DNA from 3 places in the Lactobacillus sp. UMNPBX19 genome. Region 3 is predicted to be linked to each of the others. Evidence: predicted binding sites of a transcription regulator. Region 3 holds the regulator's gene; each other region holds the start of a gene.
The links. The regulator LexA, encoded in region 3, represses DNA repair genes until DNA is damaged. The targets are predictions, from matches to a motif close to CNAACANNTGTTNG.
Positions count from the first base shown of each region.

Region 1: a site for LexA is predicted at 2,081-2,094, ahead of recA (recombinase RecA). Genes of this name have one in related genera too.
Region 2: a site for LexA is predicted at 2,005-2,018, ahead of xerS (tyrosine recombinase XerS). Genes of this name have one in related genera too.

Region 1 is NZ_PCYR01000005.1:17,469-21,763, forward strand. It holds gene rny (ribonuclease Y) at 1-795, opposite strand, end outside; gene recA (recombinase RecA) at 922-2,013, opposite strand; gene pgsA (CDP-diacylglycerol--glycerol-3-phosphate 3-phosphatidyltransferase) at 2,176-2,739, opposite strand; gene CP370_RS02465 (RodZ family helix-turn-helix domain-containing protein) at 2,739-3,788, opposite strand; gene ymfI (elongation factor P 5-aminopentanone reductase) at 3,847-4,295, opposite strand, start outside.
Region 2 is NZ_PCYR01000009.1:44,047-48,341, forward strand. It holds gene CP370_RS04110 (LysR family transcriptional regulator) at 1-850, opposite strand, end outside; gene xerS (tyrosine recombinase XerS) at 921-1,991, opposite strand; gene CP370_RS04120 (YoaK family protein) at 3,314-4,009, opposite strand; gene CP370_RS04125 (peptidylprolyl isomerase) at 4,077-4,295, opposite strand, start outside.
Region 3 is NZ_PCYR01000007.1:38,844-43,138, forward strand. It holds gene CP370_RS03370 (ABC transporter ATP-binding protein) at 1-689, opposite strand, end outside; gene CP370_RS03375 (YneF family protein) at 765-986, opposite strand; gene CP370_RS03380 (DUF896 domain-containing protein) at 1,059-1,307, opposite strand; gene lexA (transcriptional repressor LexA) at 1,445-2,068, shown strand; gene CP370_RS03390 (uracil-DNA glycosylase) at 2,104-2,742, opposite strand; gene CP370_RS03395 (bis(5'-nucleosyl)-tetraphosphatase) at 2,726-3,145, opposite strand; gene lepB (signal peptidase I) at 3,347-3,988, shown strand; gene rplS (50S ribosomal protein L19) at 4,084-4,295, opposite strand, start outside.

The sequences.
Region 1 (4,295 bases), on a different contig from region 3:
AATTACATCTACACCAGTTAAAGCCTCAAATGAGCGAATATTTCTACCTTCACGGCCGATGATACGACCTTTCATATCATCACTTGGTAAATTAACAACTGAAACAGTTTTTTCAGAAACTGTATCGGCTGCACTACTTTGAATTGCATCTACAATTACTTTACGAGCAAAATGATCGGCTTTTGCCTTAGCAAGTTGATTACTTTCTTCAATCATTTCTGCTCTTTCCTTAACCAATTGGTCTGAAAGTTTATCTAAAACGATCTTTTTAGCATCTTCTTGATTCAACTCTGCAACTTCATAGAGCTTTTTCTCTCGCTCGGTCACTAATTGATCGGCTCTATTTTCTTTTTCTAGAACTTGAGCCTGCAATTTTTTAATTTGGTTTTCTTTCTGTGTGAGTTGTGAATCTTTTTGATCCAACAAACTATCTTTATGATCAATAGCATCTTCACGTTGCAGTAAGCGACTTTCTTGTCTAGAAACCTCTTGACGTCGTTCATTAAGTTCATTATCTACTCTTTCGCGATAATGATGAATTTCTTCTTGTGCTTCCAGAATTTTTTCTTTTTTTGCATCTGCTGCAGCTTTCTTCATTGCTTCTTTTTGTGAAGCAAGCTCAGCTTCTACAGCTTTAGCTTTACTTTCTGCATCTGCCAAGATGTGTTTTGCATCATGGGCTGCATTCTGTGCTTGAGTTTCCCACTTGTTTTTACGGATACTATAGCCAGCACAACCTCCAACTAAGACAGAAACAATAGCGACAGCAACAGGAACTAAAATTGTATTTACCATATTTTTACTATCGCCTTTTTTATAGAATTATTTCACACATTATTAATAATAAAAGTATCCGGAAGTGATGTCAATCATACAAAAAACCTTGGCCTCTAAAAGCCAAGGTTTAACTGTATCTGTCGATTATTTTTTTTCACTTTTTTCATCGGAAGCATCTTTGTTTACTGGTACTTCCTTGTCTTGTTTTACCTTTTCAGGATTTTCCCGTTCTTCAATTGCTTTAGCATCAATTCCATAAGCTTCACGAACTTTTTCTTTTACTTCTTCGTAAACATCAGGATGCTCTTCTAGATATTGCTTAGCATTCTCGCGGCCTTGTCCAATGCGATCATCCCCATATGAATACCACGAGCCAGCTTTCTTAATGATATCTTTATCAGCAGCCATATCAATTAACTCACCAGTTTGAGAAATACCTTTCCCATACATGATATCGACTTCTGCCACTTTAAATGGAGGAGCAACTTTATTTTTTACAACCTTTAATTTAACTCGGTTACCAATTACGTCTGATCCTTGTTTAATTTGTTCTGCTCTACGTACTTCTAATCTAATCGTAGAGTAAAACTTCAAAGCACGTCCACCAGGAGTAGTTTCTGGATTTCCAAACATAACTCCAACTTTTTCACGAATTTGGTTAATGAAAATAGCAATAGTTTTAGTTTTAGAGATATTTCCTGAGAGTTTACGTAAAGCCTGACTCATTAATCTGGCTTGCAAACCAACATGTGAATCTCCCATGTCACCGTCAATTTCGGCTCTTGGTACTAACGCAGCCACGGAATCCACAACCAAGATATCAATTGCACCACTCGCAATAAGCGTATCTGCAATTTGCAAACCTTCTTCACCAGTGTTTGGTTGAGATAAAATTAAGGAATCAATATCAACACCTAATGCTTCGGCATAAGCAGGATCCATCGCATTTTCCGCATCGATATAAGCTGCCGTTCCTCCACGCTTCTGAACTTCTGCAACAGCATGAAGAGCCACAGTTGTTTTACCAGAACTTTCTGGTCCATATACTTCAATAATTCGTCCACGAGGATAGCCACCAACTCCAAGAGCTGCATCTAAAGCTAGTGAACCGGAAGGAATAGTGGAAATTTGAGTGTCTACTTTTTCACCCATGCGCATCACTGCGCCTTTTCCAAAGTCTTTTTCAATCTTTTTTAAGGCAATGTCTAAAGCCTTCTTTTTATCATCTTTAGCCAAATCTCTTCCTCCTTATTCCATTTATAATAATTATACTTGGTTTGACTACCTAAAAGCAAGAAAAATACGAACTAGCGTTCAATATTATGTTTCTCTACTTTTTATTACGCATTTTTTATTAATTTTTTTCAAAAAAAAGAAGCATCTCTGCTTCTTTTAATCTTAAATTTCACCTTTAAATACATCACCGCTTTGCTTAAAGTAATCGTAACCAGAGTAAATAGTAAAGATTAAGCAAATGTACAATAAGATTGTACCAATATAGTACACATCACCAAGCAATAAGAAAATAATCGAGAGCATCTGAGTCGTAGTTTTAATTTTACCTGGCATTTTTGCTGCTAAAACTTGGCCTTTATTTTCAGCCAAAATCAAACGTAAACCAGTGACGGCTAATTCACGACAAACAATGATAGCTACTACCCATGCAGGCGCTAAATTTAATGAAATTAAAAATACAAAAGCTGTCATCGTTAGCATTTTATCTGCTAATGGATCAGCAAATTTTCCGAAGTTGGTAACTAAGTTTCTTGAACGAGCAATATGTCCATCCAAAAAATCAGTTATTGATGCCACCGCAAAAATTACAGCTGCTAACACATGAGACCAATAAATATGTGCTCCTAGGAAAGTTGCCCCGCCTGCTGGCCAATTAAAAATTAAGACTAGCATAAAAACTGGAATCATAAAAATTCTAAACATAGTTAATTTATTTGGTAAATTCATTAACGGTTACTTTGACCTCCATTATTTTGGGTAGTATTAGTTTGACCTTGTGTGTTCTGCGTATTTTGCGTATTGTTTTGAGTAGTTTGGCCATTTTGTGTATTTTTATTTTGTTGGTTTTGTTGTGTTTGATTATTTACATTATTAGTTGAACTTTGAGTAGTTGCACTACTTTGACGAGTACTACTACTTTGGCTACTTTGATTACTATGTCCAGCAAATGTAAATCTAATTGTCATTGGTGAAGCTGGATTAGTTGCATTATGTGCATTTACCTTCTTACCGGCTAAAGTCAAAGTAGTTGATACACTGTTCCCCATTTGTACAGAAACATTGTTTACATTTTCTGGTAATTGAACTGAGTGCTTCTCATTAGCTTTCAAAGTTCCTTGCCAAACAGAAGAACCATTTACTAAAATTTGTGCCCAAACATCATCCTTAGTGGTTCCTAAAGTTAAAGTTCGGTCACTCTTCAATCCACTAACACGGTAACTATTATTACCTAAACTAGAAATTTTAACTTCTGAGGTTGTAGTTTTTGGAGTTGATTTCTTCTTTGATGAAGCTTTAGATTTTGAAGATTTGATATGAGAAGAAATGGTTACATTCTCAGCTTGATTTGCTGACTGTTGATTAGTTCCAGTAAAGAAGCGAGTGTAAACAATATAAACTACTAGAATTACTAGAACAACACCAACTACTGTTGCAATTTGAGGTAAATAGTTACGCCATAGTCCTTTACGACTATTAGTCGTCTCTTTAATTCTTTCGCTCTTATTGTCGATTGAATTTTCAACATATTCTTCTGGTTTTGCTTCAGGTACTTCAGATTTATAATCTGCTAATAATTCCTTGCCGTTAAGACCAACAACATCAGCAAATTGTCTAATAAAGGCTCTAACGTAAAAATCTCCCGGTAATTGATCAAAATCATCATTTTCAATTGCTGTAAGATATCGACGCTGAATCTTAGTTATTTTTTCTACATCTTCAATTGACATGCCCTTTGCCTTACGAGCACTGCGTAATTTATCTCCAATATCTGCCATAATATCCTCTCAACTTTTTGCAATAATTCAAATATGAGTATACCAAACTAATCGACCATTAAACAAGCCAGCCACCATCGACATAAATAGTTTGTCCAGTTAAATAGTCTGAACGTTCATCAAGCAAATTTTCTACCCAAAAAGATATATCCTTCGGATCTGCCAATCTTCCTGCAGGAATTTCATTTTTAACTTCGTTTAAAGTCTCAGCATCAAAAATTGCATTCATTGGTGTATCAACTGCTCCAGGAGCAATCACATTTACAGTTAAATTAGTCGATGCTACCTCACGTGCATACCCTTGTACAAAGCTTGATAATCCACCTTTACTGGCACTATACACACTCTCTAGCGCACTTGCTTGTCCTCCATACACAGATCCAATAAATATTACTCGGCCATGTGCCTGCTTTAAAAGCCGGGATTCTAAAAGGGAAGTTATCTTTATCGGGGCTAATAAGTTAATTTGGATAATCTTCTCAATTTCATCTAATTCTTGACTTCCAA
Region 2 (4,295 bases), on a different contig from region 3:
GTTTAAGAAATAGACTTGCAACATTTGATAGTTGATTTCTTGAACTCCAAATCAAACGATTATGGTCAATAATTTTAGGCTCAAGTGGTAAAAAGCATAAGTTACTCTTATCTAAAGGAAGCAAATCTTTATATATCAATAGGCAATAAGGTCCCTTGTCTATGAGATACTGCAAATTATCAGGTAAGTTAAATGTAGCCACGATATTTAACTTTTGTGGCTCAGTATACCAATCTCTAAAGTTATCAGAATCAGCCGTATGTTTCGACATAATGATAGGATAATTTTGTAAATCTTCGGCAGTAACACAGGAATGATCAGCTAATGGGTGATTTTTACTTACAATCACACCATATTCATTAATTTCAGGAAGGGTCAGAATATTAAAATTTTGAGTAGTATCATATTGGCCCATTGTAATTCCAAAGTCTAATATTCCACGCTCAAGCTTGCTTTCAATCATGGATGAATTTCCATTAAAGAAGTGAATTTTTACTTGAGGATAGTTCTGTAAAATTCGATGTATAATATCCATTACACGTTTAATTGCAATACTTTCGCCTGCTCCGATGTATAATTCACCAGATATAATTTGAGAGCGTTTTAGATTTTGTTGTGTTTTATTGGTCAAAGAAATTATTTCTTCTGCATGTTCCTGAAGATAATATCCTTCTTGAGTAAGAGTAATTTCCTGATGTCCACGATAAAACAACGTTACGCCAAGTTCAGCCTCTAAATTTTTCAATTGGCGTGAAAGCGATGGTTGACTAATATGAAGAGCTTCAGCTGCCTTTGATATATTTTTTGCTTCACAAACCGCAAGAAAATATCTTAAAACTCTTAATTCCATGAAGTGTTCCTTCCTTTTTACATAAAGTATACACTTTTATTATAGGCTAAATAATAAGATTAGAGTTGAATTAATCAGAAGATTTATATCTATTTATTTTATTTAGTGCCGCTTTTTGTTTTTTTTGATCTACATGAGTATATAAATCAGTAGCTGTTGTTCCTTTCTGACCCAATTGCTGTGCTACTAGCACTTGATCCTTAGTTACTTCATAAAGTTCACTAGCTAGCGTATGGCGTAATTTATGGGGAGTAAGAGGTTTCCCAAAAGCTGCAGAATACTTGTTAACCATTTTCTCAACTGCATTAGTGGTTATCCTTTTAGTCTTTCCATGCCATCTAGTTAAAAAGAAAGCAGTATTTTCTTTTTCAGCATGATACCGATCGGCACGTATTTCCCTATATTTCTTTAAATAAGGAATCGTCCATGCGGCAATAGGAACACTATCTTTTTGACCACCTTTACGTGTAACATCCAGCATAGCATCTTTTAAATTAATATTACGCATATTTACGCCAACACATTCAGAAACTCTAATTCCAGTTCCTAAAATTAATGCAATAATCGCCATATCTCGCTCGTGATTCTTTTTAAAGGCAGGTAGGGACTGCTTATTACATTTATGTACATATTCATTTTCAATAAAATCTAAAAATTGGTATTTTAAATCTCCCATATACATATGTGACTCTAAAACATGAGCTCTATAATTTAAGGTTTTAGTATCATTTAATGAGTTAATCTTTAGCATGACATTACGATCAAAATATGGTTCACCATGATTATTGTCAGAAGTAATCGTTAAGAACTTATAGAGGGAGCGTAGAGCATTAATAGAACGATTAATGGTAGTTGGCGAATTTAAGCGACCTTGTTGGTTTTTAGTATGTTTAAGATGATGAATGTATAGCATAACATCATTTCTTTGTAGATTTTCCAACGTCGTTACTTCAATTTCTTTATTAGAAGAAACCGAAGCAATATTATTTTGTCTTAGCCAGTCGAAAAAACGTCGAATTTCAGTTAAATATTGATAGGTTGTAGTTAATGAATGAGAAGTTCCTAGATTGTATTCCTTTACAAAATCTGGCATATTAGCCAATTCTTGCTTAATAAGTTCTAAGTATTTATTAGTTTCCAAATTATAGTCTCCTCGAACGTAGGTTTGTATAATATTATATCTTATTTATTGACCTAAAAAAAGTTTTGTTACTGTCCCCTAGCCGGAAAGAGGGGAGACAAGCTAGTATACTATGGAAAAGGCTGGTAATTAGTTATAAAGCGTATAGAATTTAGATCAATTTACAACTAATAAGATCCGAACAATAAATTAATCCAAAAAGAACAGATTTTTAGTATAAATAAAGGTAATTTAAGAAAAATCATTAAGTAAAAAGCAATTATTGCTGTAAATAAGCGTAGTTTCAAAGCATGAATAATAAAATTAACTATAATGTATGAGAATTTAAGATTAAATAGGAGATAAACATAAGCTGAATAAAGGGTATTAAAGGAGAATAAAAGTATTAGTTCAAAAATGATATAGTAAAATATTTAAAATATTGGACTGAATTACATATGGTTAAAATAAATTTGTAGCTGTTGGGAGCAAAACAAATTTTTAAAGTTAACTTTAAAAGAAAAAATAGATCAATTTGAATGAATTAAAAAAGCTATATTTTATAGGATATACATCTACACCTTTCATTAAAATTATTGTTTTAATGAAAGGTGATTTTAATGAAAAATCATGTATTATTGCCCCAGCTAGGAGTAATATTGTCCTAATTTATTACTCTATGTATTACCATGATCATATTCAGTAAGAACTATGAAATCTAGCAATCTCTTATATTTCAATTATTTTCAAAATATCATAAGTTCAAGATAAAATACTTATCCTATCTAAGCTTTTATCTGAGAATACTTATTACTTGTACAACTAGCTTAAATCCACAAATAAGCTCTAGCAATATCAAACATTTAGCATAGAACATATAGCAGAAAATTTAAATCAAATGATTAACTGCTAACCAATAATTATTTTAAAAGCCATAGAATGGCCGTCACAGCATCACAAAGTTATAGATAAGAGATAGACATAGCTATAAAAATTTTTATTTAAGCTTACAATGAAGATTCAAAATAAAAATCCTTAACTTATATTTTTTAGTCGGTAAGAATCTAATTAACTCAGAAAAATTATTTTAGATATGTTGATAAAGATTTAACTGCCTAAAACATAATTCATATGAACAAGGTACTTTTGATATATTCTATACTTTTTATATGCTACTTTACATAATATATATTATACGAATTTATGCTTTTATGATTTATTAGCTCCTTTTCTCTAATTCTTACCACTTATTTTTTCTAAATAAAAAATCTCACTAGATAGAACTGCGGATTCAATGGTTCAATCTAGTGAGATTTTTAAACATGTACTAAAAATTTTAACGACTAGTCATTTTTAAAATTTAATTTTTTCCGTTTACTTAATGAAATTGTATAAACAACATTAATAGTTCCCAGAAGTAATACTGCAAACCATATAGTTTTTAAGAAAAATACTTTTTGAAGTAATGCTGACACAATAGCACCAAGTGCAAAAGCAATAACTAAAAACATATAGTTAACAGCTGCATTATGCTGAGATTTATCTTCACCAAAGAAATATGCACTCCAGGCAACGACAGATTTTTTTAAATTACCAGTTGTAAATGCATTATTATACCCCATACCTTCGATCTTACTAAAGGAAGCATTTTGAACAGCCAGTCCAAAGGCAATTACGGGCACGACATAATAATTCGGGACAGTTTTAGGAACAAAGCCTACTCCTAAGCAAATAAGTAAAATTGGAAATAGACAAAATACCCGCCAATAATTACTTTTAACGTATTTATGAAAAAGACCTACCAGTAATAACCCTAAAGTAAATGCAATAAATGTAGTTGCTCTATTTAACATACCAGCTATATTGTGATCAGCAAATGCTGAAGCAAAGAAGATAATATTTCCTGTTTGACCTGCAGATAAAGTATGTCCTCGTTGAATATAAGTATAAGCATCAATAAAACCAGCTGAAAAAGTTAAGGATGTAGCTAAAATACGTGATTCTGATGGCCGATACTTATCATTAGTAAATATATTCATATTTAAACCCCTATGTTATAAGCCCAAATTAAAAACATGATCAAGGTAGACCATGTTTTTAACTGAATTAATCTTCAATCTGAATGTTCTTAATAATTACATCTTCTTTAGGCTTATCATTTGCCTTATCCCGTGGAACCTTTGCAATTTCATCAACGACATCCATACCATCAATTACTTGACCAAAAACTGTATGACGACCATCTAACCATGGGGTTCCACCCTGTTTATATGCTTTTACAATTTCTTTTGGATAGCCAGCTGCATCCATTTCCTTAATCATTCG
Region 3 (4,295 bases):
GTATCATCTACCATCTTATTAAAGGCAGCTGAATCCTGCTCACTTTCACCAAAGGCTTTTAATACTTTAATTCCGGAAACTGATTCTTGAGTTTTATTATTTAAACGTGAAAATGCAGCTTGTGATTTGTCAAAACTATAATGAAGCTTAGCTCCTAACTTCCAAGCACCTAAAGCAAGAAAAGGAAGTGGTAAAAGGGCAATAATAGTTAACCTAAAATCGGTAAAAATAATCATCGCAATCATTGTAGTTCCACCAGTAACCAAAGAGTCAACTAAAGTCAAAACTCCATCTCCAGCTACATTTTGAATGGAATTGATATCATTAGTCGCATGTGCCATTAAATCCCCGGTGCGGTGCCTTTGATAAAAAGTTTTATCCATTATCATAAAATGCTTGAATAAGCGGGATCGCATTTGTCTTTCTAACTCTGCTGCTCCACCCCAAATTTGCTTACGCCAAAAGTAGCGCAATAAATATAAGACTATGGCTGCAGCAATGACAGCTAAAATTAAGGCACCATACTCACCCCAGCTAATTGACCCTTTATCTAGCTGGTCAGCCATCAGCCCCAAAATTCTAGGTGGGACTAAATTGGCAATTGAAGTTAAAGCTAAAAAACTAATACCAATAATATATCTTTTCTTCTCTTGCTTAAAAAACCACCCTAATTTGCTAAAAATATTCATTTTTCACCCCACCATATACAAAAAACAGAGGAATACGATCCTCTGTCTATTACCAAATATTAGTAAAGTAAGCTACTATTTTTGTTGTTGATGCTTCATCATATTCATAACTTGATTAAGCTTCTTAGCAGATGGTTTTTGTCCCATTTGCGCCATCATAGCTGCAATCATATCTTCACTAATAGGAGGATTGTCTTGGAAATACTTCTTCATGTATGCGCGAGCACCATAAAATCCGCCAACAAGACCGATTAATAATGCGATAATAATAAGAAAAATTGCTAAACCTAAATTCATTTCCCAAAAACCTCCAAAAATTAATGTACTTTTTCAGCATACCAAAAAAATAGTATTTTTTAAAGTAAAATATTAATCTTTTCTTAATCCTTTACGACGTTGTGCCTCTTTAGCTTTTTCTGAGGTTACTTCTTTACCATCTTTGTCAATGACTACAGTATCCTCTAATTGTTGTCTAAATCCAGCACGGAAGTTTTCTAGAAAAACAGATCTTAATTTTTTACGTTCCTCTAACTCATCAGGAGTTAATTCACGTTCTCTACTAATTTTAGTTAATTCATTGATTCGCTTGATTAATTTTTCTTCTTCTTTTTTGTCCATAATAAACACCTCACTAAGCAATGTTAGTTTACCTTAATTATACCAATAAAAAAAGACTCAACTACTAAGAACGCCTGTTTGCCGAGATAATATTTTTTTGTTAGAATACTAATAAGTAAGTAAATGGAGAAAAAATTATGACTGAACCACATGCAAATAAACAACTAGAAATTTTACGTTTTATTTACGATACTGTTGAAGAACGAGCTTTTCCTCCTACAGTGCGAGAAATCTGTAGCGCAGTGGATCTTTCTTCTACTTCAACCGTTCACGGTCACTTAGCACGCCTAGAAAAGAAAGGGTATATTTTAAAAGATGCCACTAAACCAAGAGCAATCGAAGTAACTGAAAAAGGTCGAGAAGCTCTGGGAATTAAACCTAAAGATATTCCTGTTGTTGGCGTAGTTACTGCCGGTCAACCTATCTTAGCCGTTCAGGACATAGATGAGTATTTCCCTCTTCCTCCTGATCTCGAAAATGACGCTGGCGAGCTTTTCATGTTACGTGTGCATGGCGAATCAATGATTAATGCTGGAATTTTAAATGGTGATCATGTCATTGTTCGTAAACAATCTAGTGCTAATAATGGTGAAATTGTTGTCGCTATGACTGAAGATAACGAAGCAACTGTCAAAAGATTTTTCAAAGAAGACGGTTATTACCGTCTGCAGCCAGAAAACGATACAATGGATCCAATTATTTTACCTGTGGTTCAAATTTTAGGTAAAGTTGTAGGTCTATATCGTAATAATATTGATTAAAAAATGGTAGGAAGTGTCATTCCTACCATTTTTTGCTATTTAATTAGCGGTTTTACATTTAACCAGTCTTGCGCGATTACTTCAGCTAATTTTCTATTATAAAAAACTGCTGCAGGATGGTATTGTGGTACAACGATATACTTTTCTTTAGACCAGATATAACCATCTTTTTTATCGTTTAATTCTAAAATTGGGGTATTTTCAATAATTTTTCCATGCACATTACTAATTTCATATTTATCATCTAGCAATCTTGTTAGAGCCGTAGTACCCACTGTTACAATGATTTTAGGTTTAACACACTTAATTTCATAATCTAAAAATGGTGCATGTGCCAAAATTTCCTTTTTAGTCGGTTTTCGATTAGGATATTTGATTACTTCTTTATTTTCTTTTTTACTAAATGTGTGCTTAATACTATAAGGACGGCTTCTGACAGCACTAGTTATATACACATCTTCTCGTTTAAGATCGATTGAGGCTAAAGATTTCATTAATTCTTTTCCAGACGCACCGTGAAACGGGATTAGCGACTCTATCTCTTCTCTTCCTGGCGCTTCTCCTACAATCATAAGCTTGGGATGAACTGGACCAGCACCAAAATTAATTCCTTCTAATTTCATCCCCTTTGATCTTTCCTTAACTTCAGCTAAGAGTTTATCTGGATATTTCATTTTCAATATATTCCTGTGCCTTCTTCAATAATTCTTTCAATTCTTTATAATTTAAACAGTAATTAGCTTCTGCTAAAGTTGCCCATTTATAATCTCCAATTTCACTTTTTTGTAGTTCTATTTTTTGATCCGGGTTAAATCTACTCAAAAACAATGTTACAGTTTTTAATCGATCCCGGGCAATTTTATAAGTAATACTTTCCTCAAAATCATAATCATAATCTGGCTTTAGTCCCACTTCTTCATAGACCTCTCTTTGAGCGGCCTGTACATTATTTTCATCCTTTTCTAGATGCCCTTTTGGAAAGCCCCAAGTTCGGTTAAGTCTACTTTGGACAAGTAAAAATTCTATTTTATTATTTTTAATACGATAAACAATACTACCAGCTGAATACTCATGCATCTTTTTTACTCCCTTCTTATGATTGCTCTTGTTGTTTTCATTATAAGCTAAATTAAAATTTTCGACCTCTTCAAGACCTTTATCTCCTATTTAATTATATAAATTAAACTTAAAATTATTTTTCATCTTCTTTGTTTAATCGACAAAATGCTAATTTAAGGTTACACTTTATGTTGAAATAGATTAAACAAGGTGAAAAAATTGAAGAAACAAGAACAATCTGAAAGCTGGGGTCAGTGGATTCTCCAGGTACTAATCCTAGTAGCCATATTTTTTGGTATCTTCTTTGTACTAAATAAATATGTTTTTGCCAATTTAACTGTATCTGGAATTTCAATGCAACCTACTTTTGAAAATAACGATCGTGTAATTGCCCTTCGGCATGCTAAGATTAAAGAAGGTGACATTGTAATTGTGGATGCGCCTGACGAGCCAGGAGCCCTATATATTAAGAGAGTAATCGGGTTACCGGGAGATACCATTGTAAGTAAAAATAATCAAATTTATATTAATGGTAAAAAACTTAATCAACCATGGTTAAAGGCTGGGCAAAAATTAATTGACAATGGAGAGGACGGAATCTCAGGTATTAAATATACTAATACACAAAATTTCACTCTGAGTTCTCTAGCTAAAACTCAAAATTATCGTCAATTTTATACCTCAAAGCAACTAAAAGAAATGCAAAAGACTAATAAAGTTCCTGCTAATACTTATTTTGTAATGGGAGATCATAGAAGCGTTTCTAAAGACAGTCGCTATATTGGAACAATTCCACGAAGTAAAATTGTGGGAGTAGTAAAGATGCGCTACTGGCCACTAAATCACATTACATTTTATTAATCAAAAAGAGTTTCTTTTTTTGAAACTCTTTTTTTATCTACAAAAAAAAGCCATCTCTTTCGAGATGGCTTTTAATACTGTCTTGATTAATTGAATTAACCGCGACGCTTTTCAGCAATTCTAGCTGCTTTACCGTGACGTTCACGTAAGTAGTAAAGCTTAGCACGACGTACACGACCGTGACGAAGAACTTCAACCTTAGCAACACGTGGGTCATTTACTGGGAAAGTACGTTCAACACCAATACCTGATGACATCTTACGTACAGTGTAAGTTGCGCTGATACCAGCACCCTTACGCTTAATTA